Regions from separate parts of the Providencia sp. PROV004 genome, predicted to be linked through region 2. Evidence: predicted binding sites of a transcription regulator. Region 2 holds the regulator's gene; each other region holds the start of a gene.
The links. Region 2 encodes PurR, which represses purine synthesis genes. Its sites were predicted from a motif close to CANGCAAACGTTTGCNTG; they were not measured.
Positions count from the first base shown of each region.

Region 1: the regulator PurR is predicted to act here: its motif matches at 2,513-2,530, upstream of FVA69_RS02475 (NCS2 family permease).
Region 3: the regulator PurR is predicted to act here: its motif matches at 2,367-2,384, upstream of guaB (IMP dehydrogenase).
Region 4: the regulator PurR is predicted to act here: its motif matches at 2,820-2,837, upstream of purM (phosphoribosylformylglycinamidine cyclo-ligase).

Region 1 is NZ_CP042859.1:586,703-591,664, reverse strand. It holds gene FVA69_RS02480 (Na+/H+ antiporter) at 1-835, opposite strand, end outside; gene FVA69_RS02475 (NCS2 family permease) at 1,099-2,445, opposite strand; gene FVA69_RS02470 (hypothetical protein) at 3,060-4,748, shown strand; gene FVA69_RS02465 (MFS transporter) at 4,796-4,962, opposite strand, start outside.
Region 2 is NZ_CP042859.1:2,762,570-2,767,531, reverse strand. It holds gene punC (purine nucleoside transporter PunC) at 1-797, opposite strand, end outside; gene punR (DNA-binding transcriptional activator PunR) at 920-1,825, shown strand; gene purR (HTH-type transcriptional repressor PurR) at 1,835-2,860, opposite strand; gene sodB (superoxide dismutase [Fe]) at 3,301-3,879, opposite strand; gene FVA69_RS12435 (Grx4 family monothiol glutaredoxin) at 4,359-4,706, shown strand; gene rnt (ribonuclease T) at 4,806-4,962, opposite strand, start outside.
Region 3 is NZ_CP042859.1:2,238,321-2,243,282, reverse strand. It holds gene guaA (glutamine-hydrolyzing GMP synthase) at 1-752, opposite strand, end outside; gene guaB (IMP dehydrogenase) at 838-2,304, opposite strand; gene xseA (exodeoxyribonuclease VII large subunit) at 2,476-3,843, shown strand; gene FVA69_RS09865 (TonB-dependent receptor domain-containing protein) at 3,906-4,962, opposite strand, start outside.
Region 4 is NZ_CP042859.1:2,205,642-2,210,603, forward strand. It holds gene ppk1 (polyphosphate kinase 1) at 1-202, opposite strand, end outside; gene speG (spermidine N1-acetyltransferase) at 257-844, opposite strand; gene purN (phosphoribosylglycinamide formyltransferase) at 1,078-1,716, opposite strand; gene purM (phosphoribosylformylglycinamidine cyclo-ligase) at 1,716-2,756, opposite strand; gene upp (uracil phosphoribosyltransferase) at 3,112-3,738, shown strand; gene uraA (uracil permease) at 3,837-4,962, shown strand, end outside.

The DNA.
Region 1 (4,962 bases), 2.2 Mb from region 2:
CAAGCATAGACCAAACGCTATCAGCGCGTAGTCTCATCGCTAATGGAGCGTTACGGATAACCCCAGACTTTGTGATAGTCATACCGGCCGCAACAGCGGCTAAAATACCTGAAAAACCAATATGTTCCGCTATCATGTATGAAGCAAATGGTAGCAATAACATAAACACAATTTGGGTTGCTGGGTCATCGCCGCTCCAACGGCTCATTAGACGTAATGATTTACTGTATAACCAAGTCACGATAATACCCGCGAGTAGCCCACCAATCGCGACCTTGAAAAATTCAATGGTGACGCCAGAGGCACTAAATACCATCGTCCCCATGGCAATTGCTACTGCAAATTTTAATGCTACCAGACCAGAGGCATCATTCATCAATGCCTCCCCTTCTAGCACACTCATCATTCGTTTAGGGATACGCCCCTTTCCGACAATGGATGATAAGGCAACGGCATCGGTTGGTGATAACACCGCCGCTAGAGCAAATGCTGCAATCAATGGAATACCTGGCATCAGCCAGTAAATTAAATAACCAATCCCAATCACTGTAACCAGTACAAGAACCAATACTAAAATAAAAATTTCTCGACCGTTTTGAAAGAATTCGCGTGTTGGCGTTTTCCACCCATCAACAAACAACAAAGGTGGAATTAACAGAACCATAAAAAGTTCTGGGTCAAAGGTGACATGTAGGCCGAATTGAGGCCATGCTAATAGCGCACCAATAGCAATTTGAATGAGAGGAAGAGGAATACGAATAGGAAGAATTTTAGCGGCAACCCCTGAAACAGAGACAGCTAAAATCAAAATAAGAATAGTAAAGAAAATTTCCATGTTGCCCTTACTGAATTAACCTAGCGACTAGAACCTAAAATATTGCCTGCCGCCGCATAGTAAGAGATAGCACCGTCCAGACCATGATTATTAAAACCCAGCCATTCACCAGTGGAAATCATGCACATCCACTTGATTAACCGCCTTCTCTCTATTTTATCCTTAGCCATCCATTTTCGGGGAAAAAATTGAGACTTTACGATTAATTAATACAATAAGTTAAAAAGGTGGCAACATTAGCCACCCTATTGAAATAATATACTTTAGATTGCCAATCCTGAAGCGTAAAACGCCACTAAAAGTACCGCAATAATGACTGTGCCAATATTCAATTTGCGCCATTCACCTGCACAAATACGGCCGATAACCAAAGCAGCAAAGCCCAACATGATACCCGTGACGATATTACAAGTCAGAACAATGAATACCGCACACAATAAACCAGACATTGAATCTACAAAGTCATCGAAATCAAGCTTAGAGACATTACTTAACATTAAAAGCCCAACATACATCAATGCCGGCGCCGTTGCATAGGCAGGTACCAAATAAGAAAGTGGCGATAAAAAGAGAATGAGTAAAAATAGTACGCCGACAACCACTGCGGTTAAGCCTGTACGACCACCAGCAGCGGTACCCGCTGCAGATTCAATATACACAGCAGCAGGAGATGCGCCAATCGCCCCCGCAAAGATACTGCTCACGGAGTCTGCGGTTAACGCTTTACCACCATCAATAATTTGGCCGTCTTTATCCAATAAATTGGCTTGTCCCGCCACCGCGCGAATAGTCCCCGTTGCATCAAAAACAGCGGTCATCACTAATGCAAGTAAGCTTGGCAATACCATTGGCTGTAATGCGCCCATGATATCCATATTGAAAACTAATGAAAGCCCATCATCACCCAATGAAGGCAACTTGAAAAAGCCTTGATATTTAACCGCAGGATCAAAAATTAAACCAATAATTGAAATTGCAATAATAACAAGTAATACGCCACCCGGAACGCGGCGTTTTTCTAAACCAAAAATGACCGCTAACCCAGCTAATGACATTAATACAGGGAAAGATGTAAATTCACCTAGAGCAACAGGCAGGCCTGCATTTGGGTTTTTGATCACTAAACCCACCCCATTAGCAGCTATTAACAGTAAAAATAAGCCGATACCAATACCTGTGCCATGAGCAATACCCATTGGCATATTGCGTAAAATCCAACTACGAATACCTGTCACAGAAATGATGGTGAACAAACACCCCATTAAAAAGACAGCGCCCAATGCCACAGGAATACTAATTTGCTGCCCTAATACCAAACTAAATGCGGTAAATGCAGTCAGTGAAATAGCACAACCAATCGCCATCGGTAGATTGGCCCATAACCCCATCAATAAAGAACCAAAACCAGCCACTAAGCAAGTTGCAATAAAGACCGCTGTTGGTGGGAACCCTGCTTGCCCTAACATGCCAGGTACAACGATGACAGAATAAACCATCGCTAAGAATGTGGTTAATCCTGCAATGATTTCACGGCGAACTGAAGAGCCGCGCGCTGTTATCTTGAAAAATGAATCCAATTTGCAACTGGATGAAGCCTGTTGGCCTGACATGGTATACCTCTGCTGTTTAATGGAAAACGACGACTTTCAAATACTGCTAACGACTAATTTATACGTTGACGTAAACGATTACGTTTTTAAGAAAAAACAAACTGGCTGAGAAAAAATCCCAATAAAAACAGTTGCGCAATCGTTTGGTTTTTAAAATAGAATAAAACGTATCGTGAGGGGAGCAATTATCATTCTAAACAGGGGGAATGATCAAGCATTTTTAGCATTTCTTACCCGTTTGTTCTTTCCCCCGCTCCCAAATATATAGGCTCTTAAGCAATGAACATTATTTTCAAATAATGATTCTTTTTAGTTACATTTATTTTACGTAAAAATAGCTAAATACCTTTCATATAATGTCTGTTTAAAGTGGAAGGTTATTTTTTTGATACAATCCAAGAATATTTGCTTACAAAACCAATAGCTAAAAACTTATTTACTGGTGGTAATATGCGTCTGTTAAAAATGTGGCTAAAAATACATTTCTTATTGTTTTTCATTAAAAAAATATCATTCACTGAGTAAATATATATTTAAGTACATAAGCTCAATTATTATCAACCGCAGTTATAGTTTCAATTTAATCAAGTAAAAAACACATAAAACGTATTAAAATGTCAAATAAGAATGCACCATTAATCATATTACAGCGGAGTATTTTACTGCTTTTTATTAGTTTTCTTGCTCTGTATTTATTACCAGGAATATATAGCCATAGCCCTTGGAAGCAAGATGAAAATTATAGTTTTGGTATTATTCAAACTATGTATGAAACTGGTAAATGGTTAGTTCCCACAAATGCGGGTGAACCATTTATGGAAAAACCTCCGCTTTATTATTGGGTTGCTACGATTACCTCTCATTGGTTATCAAGCTTGATGCCACTTTATGATGCAGCCCGTAGTGCAAGCTTAATTTTTTCGGTTATTAATTTTTCATTTTTTATCCTTTTGGCGCGTCGTTTTTTCCAAGCCACAGACTTCACTGATACTCGGATTTGGGTCGCTTTTGCACTGTATGCCTGTGCTCCCGGTATTATCAGGCATAGCCATGATATGTTTACCGATGTTGCACTAATGGCAGGAACAACTATTGGCTTATATGGGTTATTGGGGCTGATACAACAACAAAAAATGCGCATGTCTGCACTTTGGTTATCTCTTGGGACCATCGTCACCATGTTGTCAAAAGGCGTTTTTATTCCTGGCGTTCTCTGGATTTGCCTTTTTTTATCACCTATTTTTCTTGCTCAATGCCGAACTAAGCAGTTTTGGTTATACAGTTTAACGGCGGGGTTAATCGCGCTTATCGCCATTTTACCTTGGCCTATCCAACTGTATCTTCAGCATCCCGATTTATTTCTTGTGTGGTTTTGGGAAAATAATATCGGCCGCTTCTTTGGTTTTTCGGTTGAAAAATTAGGGGCAAAAGCTAATTTAACTCGCATTCCAGCGGCAGTTTCCTTATTTGCCTTTCCTTCCGGTTTACTGGCTGTCGCTTATTTTCTAAGGCACCCGATTAAACGTTTATTTAATTCAAATGAGTTTCTGCTGGCGCTATTTCCTTTATTAGGTATCATTTTTTTACAGATTTCAGCGTCTGGTCGCGCGCTATATTTACTCCCTTTTGTTGCCCCCATGGCCATATTAGGAACCCTAACACTACTCAGTTTCCCTGAAAAAATTCTTAATGGTATCGCTCGCTTTGCGGCTATTTTATGGACTGTACTCATTCTGTTTTTATGGCTCTGCTATTTCATCACCTTGGCTGGCCACCAACAAGAATGGCTAGCTCCATTTAGCCGCTGGCTTCCTATGAGCTACCAAATGCCCTTTTCTTCCATTGCATTTATCAGTGGTCTGTTGATTACATTAGTGTGGTTTTTACGCAATAAAATTATTCCAAACTTTATCTCACCGGCTTTTCACATGATGAAAAATTGGTTATTAGGCCTATGTGCCGCTTGGGGGATAATTTTAACCTTGTTTTTGGGCTGGATAGACTACGCAAAAGGTTTCGAAGGGGTTTTTGTCGATTTAAACCAGCATTTAGCAGGCCAATTTACAAAAAACGATTGTATGGCTTCTGATAATATTGGCGAATCTGAAGCACCGATGCTCTACTATTACACTGGCGTATTACACCAACGCCAAGACCGCTTTGAAAAACCTGAACAATGCCGCTGGTTAATTGTACTCTCGAAAACAATCAAACCTGCACCGCAAGGCATGGAATTATTCTGGCACAATCATCGGCCAGATGAATTCCGAGAAAACCTTGTTGTGTATAAAGTTATTGAATAATCTATTTGTGGTGCTCTCTAGCTTAAGTAGGGCACCACAAATGCGCTTTATGGGCTGACTTGTTCAACCATTTGAGCGCTATATTTTTCTCGTGTGAACCATAAAAATACTGCCACAGACAGAACCAATAGCACCGGTAAGCCCACTGGTGAGATTGAAGTCGCCACTCCCGCCAATAATGGCCCTGATAAATTACCAATTCCCCATAGCATGG
Region 2 (4,962 bases):
CCATATCCACCAATAATGAAGGCTAGAGTTTGTGGAATATAACTCAAACCAATATCAGCAGGATTGAAGCCCATATTGCGTAAAATAAAGGGAGAACCTGTTAGCCAAGCGAAGAAACCTGCACTACAGGATGCATAAACTAGTACGTTGCCGCTGAAAACAGGGGAACTGAGCAAATTTGAGAAAGAAATCTTAGCTTGTGGTTGGTTGTCATCAGTTATTGTTTTAACTGAAACATTTTTCAAAAAGAGCGTTGGTAATAAAAGTAATATACCCACCGCCATTAGGATCAGGAAAATTGCTTCCCATGTTTGGTGCTCAAGAACCCATGCACCTAATAATGGCGCTAAAGCAGGGGATAGCGCGACTAGCGGCATAATAGAAGCAAAAACTTTTTGGGTATTTGCTTCATCATAGCGGTCGATAACTAGTGCTTGCCACAAAACAGCCGCGGAGCAGACTCCAACCGCCTGTAAAAAACGTAGTGTTAATAGCTGTGTTGCGGTTTCCACCCAATAAATAGCTAAGCTACTTAAAATGAAAATAGTTAAGCCCACAATGAGAACAGGCTTACGGCCAAGTTTGTCTGATAATGGCCCCCATAATAGCTGAGCGAAGGCAAAACCAGCTAAAAAGATACTGAGAGAAGCACTGATCGCGCCTTCGGATGTATGCAGGGTGTCTTGCATAGCACCAAATGCAGGTAAATACATATCAATGGCTAAAAACCCCAGCATGCTAAGTCCTGCAAGGTACACCATAAATCCAGGGGCGTTTTTTTTCACAGTATTCGACATAATTATTACTTATCTGATATTTAAAAAAATGTTAATGATGACGCCATTGTATAGGCTATTTTTTTAGGTTGTGAAACGGTAATATTTGGATCTTGTTATCAAAATTTTTGAAAGGAGAAGTTATGTGGTCTGCGCATGCACTCGAAGTGATTGATGCAGTTGCTCGAACTGGAAGCTTTAGTGGTGCTGCTGAAGAATTGCACCGTGTACCTTCTGCAATCAGCTATACCGTTAAGCAAGTTGAAGAATGGCTTGCGGTTCCTCTGTTTGAGCGTCGACATCGTGATGTTGTGCTAACGGAAGCTGGGGCGATATTTATTAAGGAGAGCCGTTCTGTTATCAAAAAAATGACAGATACTCGTCACCAGTGTCAGCAAGTTGCGAATGGTTGGCGTGGTCAATTTAGTATTGCCGTTGATTGTATTGTCAAACCACAGCGGACAGAACAGCTAATTCTTGATTTTTATCGTCATTTTCCTGATATCGAACTCTTTATTCATCCAGAGGTGTTTAATGGGGTGTGGGATGCACTTGCTGATGGGCGTGTAGATGTTGCGATTGGTGCGACTCGAGCATCTCCAATTGGTGAAAGGTATAGTTTCCGTGATATGGGTTTTATGTCGTGGATGTGTGTTGCAAGCCCAGAGCACCCATTAGCCAGAATAGGTGAAAAACTGACCGATGATCAAATGAGAGAGTACCCTAGTTTGTGCCTTGAAGATACTTCACGTAACCTACCCAAACGTGATACTTGGGCTCTTGATAACCAGCGTCGGCTTGTTGTGCCTTACTGGGAAAATGGCTTAGCTTGTTTAGTTAATGGGTTATGTGTTGGGATGGTACCTGAGCATCGAGCGGCTCCGCTTTGTGAAAACGGCCAATTAGTTGAACTATCATTAGCGCAGCCTTTTCCACCCAGTCCTTGCTGTTTAACTTGGGTGGAAAATAATACATCACCAGCGCTCAGCTGGTTGTTAGATTACCTTGGCGATAACGAAACGCTTAACGCAGAGTGGCTTTCAACCTAGTTATTCGTACTATCGGCGGTAATCGATAAATGGACCATCTGCAACAGAACGACGTTCTACAAGGCGAGGGTGGACTTCGATTGTTTGAGCATCTTCGCGCTTATTGACGATACGATCGAGCAGCATTGTGAAGGCCATTTGCCCTAAACGCTCTTTGGGTTGGTGGATTGTGGTCAATGCCGGTGTAAAATAGCGCGCATTTCGCACATTATCATAGCCAATGATTGAAATATCTTGTGGAACACGTAATCCCATTTCATCAGCGGCACAAATTGCTCCCATTGCCATGATATCACCACCACAAAATACAGCGGTAGGGCGCTGTTTATGGCTTAAAATTTGCGTCATTGCTTTATAGCCAGACTCAGGTTCGAAATCCCCCTGAACTATCCATTCTTCTTTTAGTGTAATTTTGGCCTCTTCCATTGCTTTTTTGAAGCCAGTTAAACGTCCAATACCTGTATTTCTTTCAAGTGAACCAGGGATCACTCCAATATCGCGATGCCCACGGTCAATTAAATAGCGACCTGCTAGGTATCCACCATGGAACGAGTTATCAATAATGCTATCTGTAAAATCGCCACGAGAAGTTCCCCAGTCCATGACTACCATTGGGATATTGCGGTAATCTTCTAGCATACCAATTAAGGTATCAGGGTACTCGGAACACATCACAAGTAAGCCATCAACGCGCTTTTGTGCTAGCATCTGTAAATACGCTTTTTGTTTTCCCAAATTGTTATGAGAATTACAAAGAATCAGCGTATAGCCTTTTTCATAACAGCTATTTTCAACAGATTCGATCACCTCAGCGAAGTAAGGCGCTTCACTGGAAGTTGCTAACAACCCAATCGACTTTGTGTGGTTAACTTTTAAACTACGGGCAACCGCACTTGGCGAATAATTGAGCTCTTTAATTGCAGCCCAAACCGCAGCCTTAGTGTCATCAGCTACAAAGCGCGTTTTATTAATAACATGGGATACGGTTGTGGTAGATACGCCAGCGCGCTTCGCCACATCTTTAATCGTTGCCATGGGGGAAAAAAACTCCTGACCAATAACCGGTCTCTATAAGAATTCTTGTTAAAAAATTACCTGCATATTGATGCATTGATCCTTTGCTGGCAATAATTTAGCGATTTGTTGTCGATTTTGTCTGATCTAGCGCAAAAACGAAAGAAATAATTGATGTTATAACATGTGATATAGACACTAGTTTTACTTTTTTGGATATGTATACTTAATAACCTTTATTGTTTCATGGTTATTTATTAATTCAATTACATTAGAATGAGAGGAACTCATGGATACAGATGTTAAATATGGATTGCTTGCTGCGCTGGGCTCATTAGCATTAATTATCTTTCTTGCTGCGCATATTTTCTGATTTTATTTCAGCCTTGAGTAGGGTGAATTTAAAAGGGCGAGTATATCTCGCCCTTGCAGTATCTAAACTTAGCAACAAGCAGAAATTGTTATGCTAAATTTTCTTCCACAAATTTCCAGTTAACCAGTGCCCAGAAGTTTTCTAAATATTTAGGGCGAGCGTTACGGTAATCGATATAGTAAGCGTGCTCCCAAATATCAACAGTTAACACGGGCTTATCATCACCAGAAATAGGTGTTGCAGCGTTAGATGTATTCACTATAGCAAGGCTACCATCTGCTTTTTTCACCAGCCATGTCCAACCTGCACCAAAATTTTTGGTTGCTGCATCAGTAAATTGAGCTTTAAATTCAGCGAAAGAACCGAATGATTTATTGATTGCATCAGCTACTTTACCTGTTGGTTCACCACCTGCATTTGGCGCTAAGCAATTCCAATAGAAAGTGTGATTCCAAACTTGTGCTGCGTTGTTAAAAACTCCGGCTTCAGAAGTTTTGATAATTTCTTCTAAAGATTTTCCTTCAAAGTCAGTGCCTTTGATTAGGTTATTTAAGTTAACAACGTACGTGTTATGGTGCTTACCATAGTGATATTCTAAGGTTTCAGCTGAGATATAAGGTTCTAAAGCATCTTTTGCATACGGTAAAGCGGGTAGTTCAAATGACATTTCGTACTCCTTGATTGCTTTTATATCAAAAAACTTAGGGTGTTTGCTCTTAAAATGAGCGAAATAGTCGGTTACTGCTTATCATTAGAGTTTCGCCTATCGGCGATATGATATTTAATATATTAATGATAACACGTTAAACCTTACAAAGGTAAAGGTAATAGCGTTACTCAAATGTTAACAAATAAATAGGGGAGTTACACATAGAAATCATATGGATATTCCGAATAGATGACCTGAATATATCAAATATGCATTTTTAACTAGAAATAGCTGCTTGTTTGACTTAGGTAAAGAGAAGATAGAAAAGATGCCTTTTTGCTTTTTGGAATGCTATAGTAATGCCCCTATAAAACTGGCATATTGTATGAAACAATTCAGTTTCTTATTATATCAGTCAATGTATTCTGTTAAGTTGCGGTAGACTCTCAGTTACCGGCTGACTGCAAACCTGCATCTTTGTTTTAAGGAAGTTAAAAATGACAACTATTGAAAGAATTGAGCGCCAAATTAAAGAAAACCCAATTTTATTATATATGAAAGGCTCTCCTAAACTTCCGAGCTGTGGTTTTTCTGCTCAAGCAGTACAAGCTCTGTCTTCTTGTGGTGAGCGTTTTGCTTATGTTGATATCTTACAAAACCCAGATATTCGCGCTGAATTGCCAAAATACGCAAACTGGCCGACTTTTCCACAATTATGGGTGGATGGTGAGCTGGTCGGTGGCTGTGATATCATCATGGAAATGTTCCAGCGTGGTGAGCTCCAGTCTCTAATCAAAGAAACTGCGGATAAATATCGTCCAGCAGATGAAGCTAGCGCAGACTAAATTAAGCCACAAATAAAAGACGTAAAAACCGTATTTGACGAAGGCATTTTTGCTTTACATCAAATACGGTTTTTTCTGTCATGGTGATTTACTAAAAGATTATTGACTGTCTTCAATAATTGGCCAACCACCCAATTTTTTCCACTTATTAACGATTTCACAAAATAGCAAAGCCGTGCGATTCGTATCATACAGTGCGCCATGAGCTTGTTTACCATCGAATGGGATACCCGCAGAAACACAAGCTTTTGCCAGA
Region 3 (4,962 bases), 520 kb from region 2:
ATTGCGCGGTTTAATAGCAACGCAGTAACCGATGAGTCAACACCACCCGATAGCGCGAGCAGTACATGGTCATCACCAATTTGCTCTTTTAAACGGGCTACCGTGTCTTCAATAATTGCAGCTGGCGTCCACAGTGCCTCACATTGGCAAATATCTTTCACAAAGCGCGTTAAAATATTTAGGCCTTGGTGAGTGTGAGTCACTTCTGGGTGGAATTGAACACCATAGAATTTTTTCTCTTCATTTGCCATGATGGCATATGGGCAGCTTGGCGTGCTGGCAATAGTTTTAAAATCCGCAGGAATAGCGGTAACTTTATCACCATGGCTCATCCAGACATCAAGTACTGGCTTGCCAGCTTCGTTCAGAGAGTCATGAATATCACGGAATAATTCACATTGCTCAGTGATTTCAACATTGGCATAACCGAACTCACGTTCACCAGAGACCTCAACTGCGCCACCCAGTTGCATTGACATGGTTTGCATGCCATAACAAATACCTAATACAGGAACACCTGCATTAAATACGTAATCAGGAGCACGTGGACTATCTGATTCAGTCGTACTTTCTGGCCCACCAGAAAGAATGATACCGTTTGGATTAAATTCTCGAATTTGTTCTTCTGTAACGTCCCACGCCCAGAGTTCACAGTAAACGCCAATTTCACGGATACGACGGGCGATCAGCTGTGTATATTGCGAGCCGAAATCAAGAATAAGAATGCGATGTTTATGGATATTTGTTGTCATTTGAGGAGAATTCCAAAAATTCAAGTCAAAAATAAGAATCGGTGACGCAATCGAACGAATGCGCCACCCTGAGAAATTTTATCGATTATTGCCCCAAACGATAGTTTGGAGATTCTTTCGTGATAGTAACATCATGGACGTGGCTTTCTTGGATACCGGCTCCACTGATACGAACAAATTCTGCTTTTGTTCTCAATGCATCAATAGTACCACAACCTGTCAGCCCCATACAGGAGCGTAAGCCACCCATTTGTTGATGAATGATTTCTTTTAATCGGCCTTTATACGCTACGCGGCCTTCAATACCTTCTGGCACTAATTTGTCTGCCGCATTATCTGATTGGAAGTAACGGTCTGACGAGCCTTTAGACATTGCACCAAGTGAGCCCATACCACGGTATGCTTTGTAAGTACGGCCTTGGAATAAAATAGTTTCTCCTGGAGACTCTTCAGTTCCTGCGAACATTGAGCCGACCATCACACACGCAGCGCCTGCCGCGATAGCTTTAGAGATGTCACCTGAGAAACGAATCCCACCATCCGCAATAACAGGAATACCCGTACCTTCAAGTGCTTCCGCCGCTTCAGCAATAGCCGTGATTTGTGGTACACCCACGCCAGTGACGATACGCGTAGTACAGATTGAACCCGGACCAATTCCCACTTTAACCGCGCTAACACCTGCATCCGCTAAGGCTTTCGCCCCTTCCGCTGTTGCAACGTTACCACCAATAATTTGTAAGTCAGGGTATTTTTGGCGAGTTTCGCGGATACGTTGTAGTACGCCTTCTGAATGACCATGTGATGAGTCAATTAATAAAACATCAACGCCAGCAGCCACCAGCGCGTCAACACGTTCTTCATTCCCTGCGCCTGCACCAACCGCAGCACCAACACGTAAACGGCCTTGCTCGTCTTTACACGCGTTTGGCTTACGTTCTGCTTTTTGGAAGTCTTTAACCGTGATCATCCCTAACAAATGAAAGTTATCATCGATCACTAAGGCTTTTTCTACGCGCTTTTCGTGCATTTTTTGCAAAACGATTTCGCGTGCTTCGCCTTCTTTCACGGTGACTAAACGTTCTTTTGGCGTCATCACCGCAGTAACAGGTTGGTCTAAATCTGTCACGAAACGAACATCACGGCCTGTAATAATACCAACTAATGAGTTATCGTTTGCCACGACTGGATAACCAGCAAAACCATTGCGCTCAGCCATTTCTTGCACTTCACGAATAGTGGTATCCGGAGTTACTGTAACAGGGTCCGTTACGACACCACTTTCATGTTTTTTTACGCGGCGAACTTCTTCCGCTTGGCGCTCAATAGTCATATTTTTATGGATGAAACCAATGCCACCTTCTTGTGCTAAAGCAATAGCAAGGTCAGATTCTGTGACAGTATCCATGGCTGCAGAAAGCATAGGAATGTTCAGGCGGATGTTTGCAGTCAGTTGAGTTGATAAGTCTGCGGTATTCGGTAATACCGTTGAGTGTGCAGGAACGAGTAAAACGTCGTCGAAAGTTAGTGCTTCTTTTTTAATGCGTAACATAGGCAATATCCCACCAGGCAGCGTTATGGAAAGGTATAAAATATTGCCGCGGCATTATACACACCGAAAACGGTTGCTTCCAGCACTTTTTTGAAAAAAAACTTGATAACTCCTATAGCTGCGTTAGTATCTATCGATTAAGTCATTGTTTTAAAATTTGATCTGGCTCACATGTCGACTTCACAAAATAGCGCAATTTACTCTGTTAGTAAGCTTAACCAATCGGTTCGGGAACTTCTCGATAGCCAAATGGGGCGTATTTGGTTAACAGCTGAAATTTCCAATTTTTCACAACCCAGTTCAGGTCATTGGTACTTAACCTTAAAAGATGACCGAGCGCAGGTGCGAGCGGCCATGTTCCGTGGGCAAAATGCACGAGTCACTTTCCGCCCACAAAATGGCCAGCAAGTTTTAGTTCGAGCGACAGTGACCTTATATGAACCTAGAGGTGACTATCAATTAATCCTTGAGAGCATGCAACCAGCCGGTGAAGGCTTACTGCAACAACGTTTTGAGCTATTAAAACAAACACTAAGTGCCCAAGGTTTGTTTGATATTATTCATAAAAAACCACTACCTAGCCCAGCTAAATCCGTCGGTATCATTACCTCGGCAACGGGTGCAGCCCTACATGATATTTTAAATATTTTACGTCGTCGCGACCCTTCCCTGCCTATCATTATCTACCCAACGGCCGTTCAAGGTGAGATGGCACCAGCACAAATTGCTCGGATGATTGAGCTAGCAAATTTGCGTCAAGAATGTGATGTGTTGATCGTCGGTCGCGGGGGCGGTTCACTTGAAGATTTATGGGCATTTAATGAAGAAATCGTTGCTAGAGCCATTTTTGCTAGTCAACTGCCTATAATTAGCGCTGTTGGTCATGAGACCGATGTGACGATTGCCGACTATGTGGCGGACGTAAGAGCACCCACCCCATCTGCAGCGGCCGAGCTTGTTAGCCGTAACCAGTTAGAAATGCTCCGTCAGCTAAAATCTGCGCAGCAACACCTTGAAATGGCAATGGATTATTATGTAGCAGGTCAACAACAAAGGTTTGCTCGTTTGCATCACCGTTTACAGCAACAACACCCACAATTACGTTTGGCACGGCAACATAATCAACTTAATTTATTGCAACAAAAACTTGCGCAGTCGATGACTCGACAACTACAAAATTCAACATCTAAGTTCGAAAGGCTCGACCGTCGTTTACTGCAAAATGATTTGCGCCCTCAATTGCAAAAACAGCAACGTCAGTTGCAGCAGACACAGTATCATTTGCAGAATATGGTCACGAGTTTGGTTAACAGTTACCGCCAACGTTTCGCTGTCGCTTGTTCAAAAATGGAAGCAGTTAGCCCATTAGCCACCTTAGCTCGCGGGTTTAGTATCAGTGAAACCGCTAAAGGCACCGTACTGAAAAAAACCAGCCAAGTGAAAGTTGGCCAACCACTGAAAACTCGCCTTAATGATGGCTGGGTTGAAAGCCAAGTTACTCATATTGAGAAGGTTAAAGTAAAAAGAATATCGAAATAATTATTTTAACCACTTATCTCGATAAAAATAACGGGATAAGTGGTGTTAAATTTATACGTTGATTAGAAACGCACCTGTCCACCAATCATATAAGTACGCCCTCTTGCTGTTGCATTATTTTTACCGCGTTCTTCCATAATAGCGGTAGAATTTGCACGATTTAATGCATCCGAATAATTTTTATTCGTGATATTATTAACCGTCATCATCAATTTAAAGTTTTTATTAACTTCATAGTCTGTATATAAATCAATGATTGTAGGTTGTTTTTCATACTTATCTTTTAGTGCATTTCCATCGTTATCAACGATAGACTCTACACCAATTCGTTTTGAAGGGCCGGTCCATGTAATAGTTGTACCTACGGTTAATTTTTCATCCAATAAACGCACACCTGAATCCAAGGTCACATAATAATCAGGAAGCTCAGTGAAATCTCCCGCACTAAAATCAGCAACCTTAGCTATGGAGTTAGGTTGATCCCCAGTTTCTTTGGTATAGGATAATGTTGAATAAACTATACCTGCATCATAATTAGCCTGTAATTCATAGCCACGAAGATTAACATCATGAGGCTCATTGACATACATATAGCTTTTACGCATAAATTCTGGGAATTCTTTGTCCCATACATCATCATTCATTAAACACCAAGCCAGTTCAGCATTTGATCTTGGGCGACAAAGTAAATAAGGCTTACTCGTAATATAGTCTTTAATTTTTGTATGGAACCATAATGCCTTCATATTAAATTGGTCACCTTCAAAAATTAAATCCGGTTTAAAGCTATTAAAACCAACTTGCCATGTCTGTGATTTCTCTTCTTTTAAGAATGGGTTCATTGAATTACCACCTTCTTGAGAATAAAAAACTTCTTGCGTATTCGGCGCTCTCATTGAATGCGCATAACTGACAAATGGCTGGAATTCAGGAATAATTTCTGCTGATAATAAAACTCCGGGGTTAAAACCATTACCCCGTAAATTTAAAGTTGCAGCTTCCTGTGGAAAACAAAAATCTTGATCACCACATGCAGGTTTAAAACCTTTTAAGTGATAATTCATATAATTCAAATCAAAAATTGCTGTATAGATCCCATACTTGGCTTCCAATTGTGTA
Region 4 (4,962 bases), 560 kb from region 2:
CGCGTTCTTCATTAATTAAAATACGGCGTTTAACGTCGGCGAAGCGGACTTTATAAAACTCGTCTAGATTATTGGAATAAATTCCCAAAAAACGCATTCGCTCAATAAGAGGGTTACGCTTGTCGGCTGCTTCTTGTAAAACACGCTCGTTAAAAGACAGCCAGCTTAACTCTTTTTCATGATAGAGACGTTCTTGGGACATTCTAACTCCGTATTAGACTCTTGTTACTTTATGGCTATGATACCAGTCAGTTAGCTAAATGTGTTGTTTAATTGCTTTATCTTGGGTAATAACACTTTCTGGATTAGCAGATTGTTGCTTCATCGTAAAATATTGTTGCTGAAAAATACACATACGGATAGCGGTGTGATAGCGACCATTGACAAAGAATTCGTCGATCAGTTCGCCTTCAGTATGGAAGCCTAGTTTATTATAAATATGGATAGCTTTAACATTTTCTTTATCAACAATAAGATAAAGTTTATATAAGTTTAGTACGGAAAACGCGTAGTCCATTGCTAATTTCGCAGCGCGACTCGCATAGCCATGGCCTTGATGGCTCGGTGCAATGATAATTTGAAACTCAGAGCGTCGGTGAACATAATCAATTTCTACCAATTCGACTAAGCCAACTTTCTCACTGTCATTTTCAACGATAAAACGGCGTTCAGACTGGTCATGAATATGTTTATCGTAAAGATCGCTTAATTCAACGAAAGCTTCATAAGGTTCTTCAAACCAATAACGCATAACACTGGCATTGTTATCAAGCTGGTGAATAAATGCTAAATCTTCACGTTCAAGTGGGCGCAACCTAAACGGATGAACTTGCCCGGTCGTCATAAAAATACCTCTATTTAGTTAGGAAAATGGTTTTGTTCTTCGACTATAAGGATAACATTTATTTGCGATAAAATAATGACACAGCACAGAGAGATTATCACCTTGTTGAAAAATAATTCATTTTACCCAACGCTAATGTTTTTATGTAATAGCTTGCGATCGTGTTTTTATGTGAATGCGAAGAAAAAGGGTGGATACCCACCCTTGAAATGACGTTTTGCTCATCACGAATATTATTCGTTAGCGTAACCTTGTTGCGGTAAAATTCGGTTATCTAACACAGCTTTACCTTTTTGCATTGTTAATCGGCCACTAATGAACCACTCAACAACTAATGGGTAAATCGTATGTTCTTGGGCTTTTACCCGCTCGATAATATCGTCTTCGTTATCCTGTTCAAAGATAGGCACTTTAGCTTGCAAAATAACTGGCCCGCCATCCAGTTCTTCGGTAACGAAATGAACGGATGTGCCATGTTCTTTATCCCCATTTTCTAGCGCTTTACGATGCGTGTGTAAACCGGGGTATTTCGGTAACAAAGAAGGATGGATATTGAGTAATTTACCCGCAAAGTGGTTGACGAATTGGGCTGATAAGATACGCATAAAACCCGCTAATACGACTAAATCAGGCTGATATTGGTCGACTTGTGCGAGTAATGCAGCATCATATGCTTGGCGGTCAGTATACTGTTTGGCATCTAAAAAACAGGCTGGTATTCCAGCCTGTTGTGCCCGAACAAGCCCATAAGCATTGGCTTGGTTGCTAATGACAGCAACAATGTGAGCGCCAATTGCCCCAGTGCGGCAGCTATCAATTAATGATTGCAAATTACTACCGCTGCCAGAAATGAGGACAACAATTTTTTTCATTAGCGGATCACAACCTGCTCTTCACCCGCTGGTAATGCGCCAATTGTACCGATTTGCCATGCGTTTTCGCCAAGCTTGTTCAACAGAGCAAGTGCATTTTCAACTTCCTGTTGTGGTAGAGCAATAATAATCCCCACACCACAGTTGAAGGTACGGTACATTTCATGAGTGCTCACATCACCAGCTTGCTGCAGCCAGTTAAAGACAGCAGGCCATTGCCAGCTGCTACCGTCAATAATTGCTTGTGTGTTGTCAGGCAGTACGCGAGGAATATTTTCCCAGAAACCACCACCAGTAATGTGGGCAATTGCATGGATATCGCTGTTTGCGATCAGCTCTAATACATTTTTAACGTAAATGCGTGTTGGTTCTAATAAGTGGTCAGCTAAAGGTTTCCCATCTAATTGAGTTTCTTCTGGGTTGGTTTGGCTGACTTCGAGGATCTTGCGAACCAGCGAGTAACCATTTGAATGCGGGCCGCTAGAGGCTAAAGCAATTAAGGCGTCACCAGCACTCACTTTGCTACCATCGATGATTTCTGAGCGTTCAACAACACCCACACAGAAACCAGCCACATCGTAGTCTTCACCATGGTACATTCCCGGCATTTCCGCGGTTTCACCACCCACTAACGCACAACCTGACTGTTTACAACCTTCTGCGATACCCGTAATCACACTCGCAGCGGTATCGACATCTAGTTTACCGGTCGCGTAATAATCAAGGAAGAACAGGGGCTCTGCGCCTTGAACAATCAAGTCATTGACACACATAGCCACAAGGTCAATCCCAATGGAGTCATGACGTTTTAAATCCATTGCTAAGCGTAATTTGGTACCGACACCGTCAGTGCCTGAAACTAAAACAGGCTCACGGTATTTCTGCGGTAGGGAACATAATGCACCGAATCCCCCAAGACCTCCCATGACTTCTGGGCGGCGGGTTTCTTTTACGACACCTTTAATACGTTCAACCAAGGCGTTACCCGCATCAATATCAACACCGGCATCTTTATAGCTGAGAGAGGTTTTATCAGTCACTACGGCCCCCAAGGCAATTACATTTTTGAGAAAAATAACATCATTGACATTATTCTAACAGGCTAGGCAAACGTTTGCGATAGCTTTGTGTTGGAAATTTTTGGGTACGCATAATCGAAGAATGGTAGAACGTTATAGAAGTTGTATAGCAAAATAAGAAATGTATTTATTTAAATCAAATTTGCGGTTTTACCAATTTCAACTTAACTGAGATGAGGTATAATTTTTAAAAAAATGGCGTTAATCGTTGTTGTTTTGACCAAAATCAAGCGTTATCTAGTGGCAACCAAAGCTAAAAGAGGTATAATCCGGCGATTTTTTTGTCCGCCGCCGTCTTAAATAGTAGGAGAAACCCATGAAGATCGTTGAGGTAAAACACCCTCTCGTTAAACATAAACTCGGCCTGATGCGAGATCATGATATAAGCACAAAGCGCTTTCGTGAACTGGCCTCAGAGGTTGGTAGCCTACTGACTTATGAAGCAACTGCTGACCTTGAAACTGAAAAAGTGACTATCGATGGTTGGTGTGGTCCTGTAGAAATAGAACAAATTAAAGGTAAGAAAATCACTGTAGTACCAATTCTTCGTGCGGGTATTGGTATGATGAACGGTGTATTAGATAGCATTCCAAGTGCACGTATCAGTGTGGTAGGTGTTTATCGTGATGAAGAAACACTGCAGCCTGTCCCTTATTTCCAAAAACTCGCCTCTAACATTGAAGAACGTATGGCATTAGTGGTCGACCCAATGTTAGCGACGGGTGGCTCAATGATTGCTACCATTGATTTATTAAAAAATGCGGGTTGTACCTCGATTAAAATCTTAGTTCTTGTTGCAGCGCCTGAAGGTTTAAAAGCGTTGGAAGCTGCGCATCCAGATGTTGAATTATATACCGCTTCAATTGATGAGTATTTAAATGAAGAGGGATATATCGTTCCGGGTCTCGGTGATGCGGGCGACAAGATATTTGGTACTAAATAATGATAAGCCGACTGAGAAGTCGGCTTTTTTTTGATTAATTGTAGAGACTCACTGCTTATTCAGTGATTAGCCATTTCGCTAAAAGAGGATAAAGCCACATGACACGTCGCACCATCAGTGTTGAAGAAAGACCACCATTATTACAAACTATACCACTGAGCCTTCAACACCTATTTGCTATGTTTGGCGCAACCGTTATCGTACCGATTCTGTTTGGTGTAAACCCCGCTACAATTTTGCTGTTTAATGGGATCGGAACGCTGCTGTATCTGTTTATTTGTAAAGGGCAAATTCCTGCTTATTTAGGCTCAAGTTTTGCATTTATTTCCCCAGTGCTGATTTTATTACCATTAGGTTATGAGCTGGCACTTGGCGGCTTCATTATCTGTGGCGTGCTGTTCTGTATTGTTGCACTGATTGTTAAAGTTGCAGGAAGAGGGTGGATAAACGTCATGTTCCCCCCAGCAGCAATGGGGGCAATCGTAGCCGTAATTGGTTTAGAATTAGCTCAAACGGCTGCAGGTATGGCTGGGCTATTACCTAAAGATGGCGCAGTGGTTGATTCGAACACGTTAATTATTTCCCTGACCACGTTGTCAGTCACTATTCTCTGCGCGGTCGTTTTCCGTGGGTTTTTATCTATTATTCCAATTTTGATTGGCTTTTTAGCGGGTTATGCATTGTCCTATTTTATGGGCATTGTGGACTTTACCCCGGTTATTGAAGCGCCGTGGTTTGCTATTCCTACATTTTATACTCCACGCTTCGAATGGTTTGCTATTTTAACCATTTTGCCCGCTGCATTAGTGGTTATCGCTGAGCACGTAGGGCACTTGGTCGTCACTGCGAATATTGTTGAACGTGACTTAATGAAATCACCAGGTTTACATCGTTCAATGTTTGCTAATGGGTTTTCTACGGTGATTTCCGGTTTCTTTGGCTCGACACCAAATACGACTTATGGTGAAAACATTGGGGTCATGGCTATTACCAAGGTATACAGCACTTGGGTAATTGGCGGAGCCGCAATTATTGCTATTTTATTATCTTGTGTTGGTAAATTAGCGGCTGCTATCCAATTAGTACCAGTTCCTGTGATGGGCGGGGTTTCACTCTTATTGTACGGGGTAATTGGTGCATCAGGTATTCGAGTGTTGATTGATTCAAAAGTCGATTATAACAAGCCACAAAATTTGATTTTAACCTCAGTGATTTTAATTATTG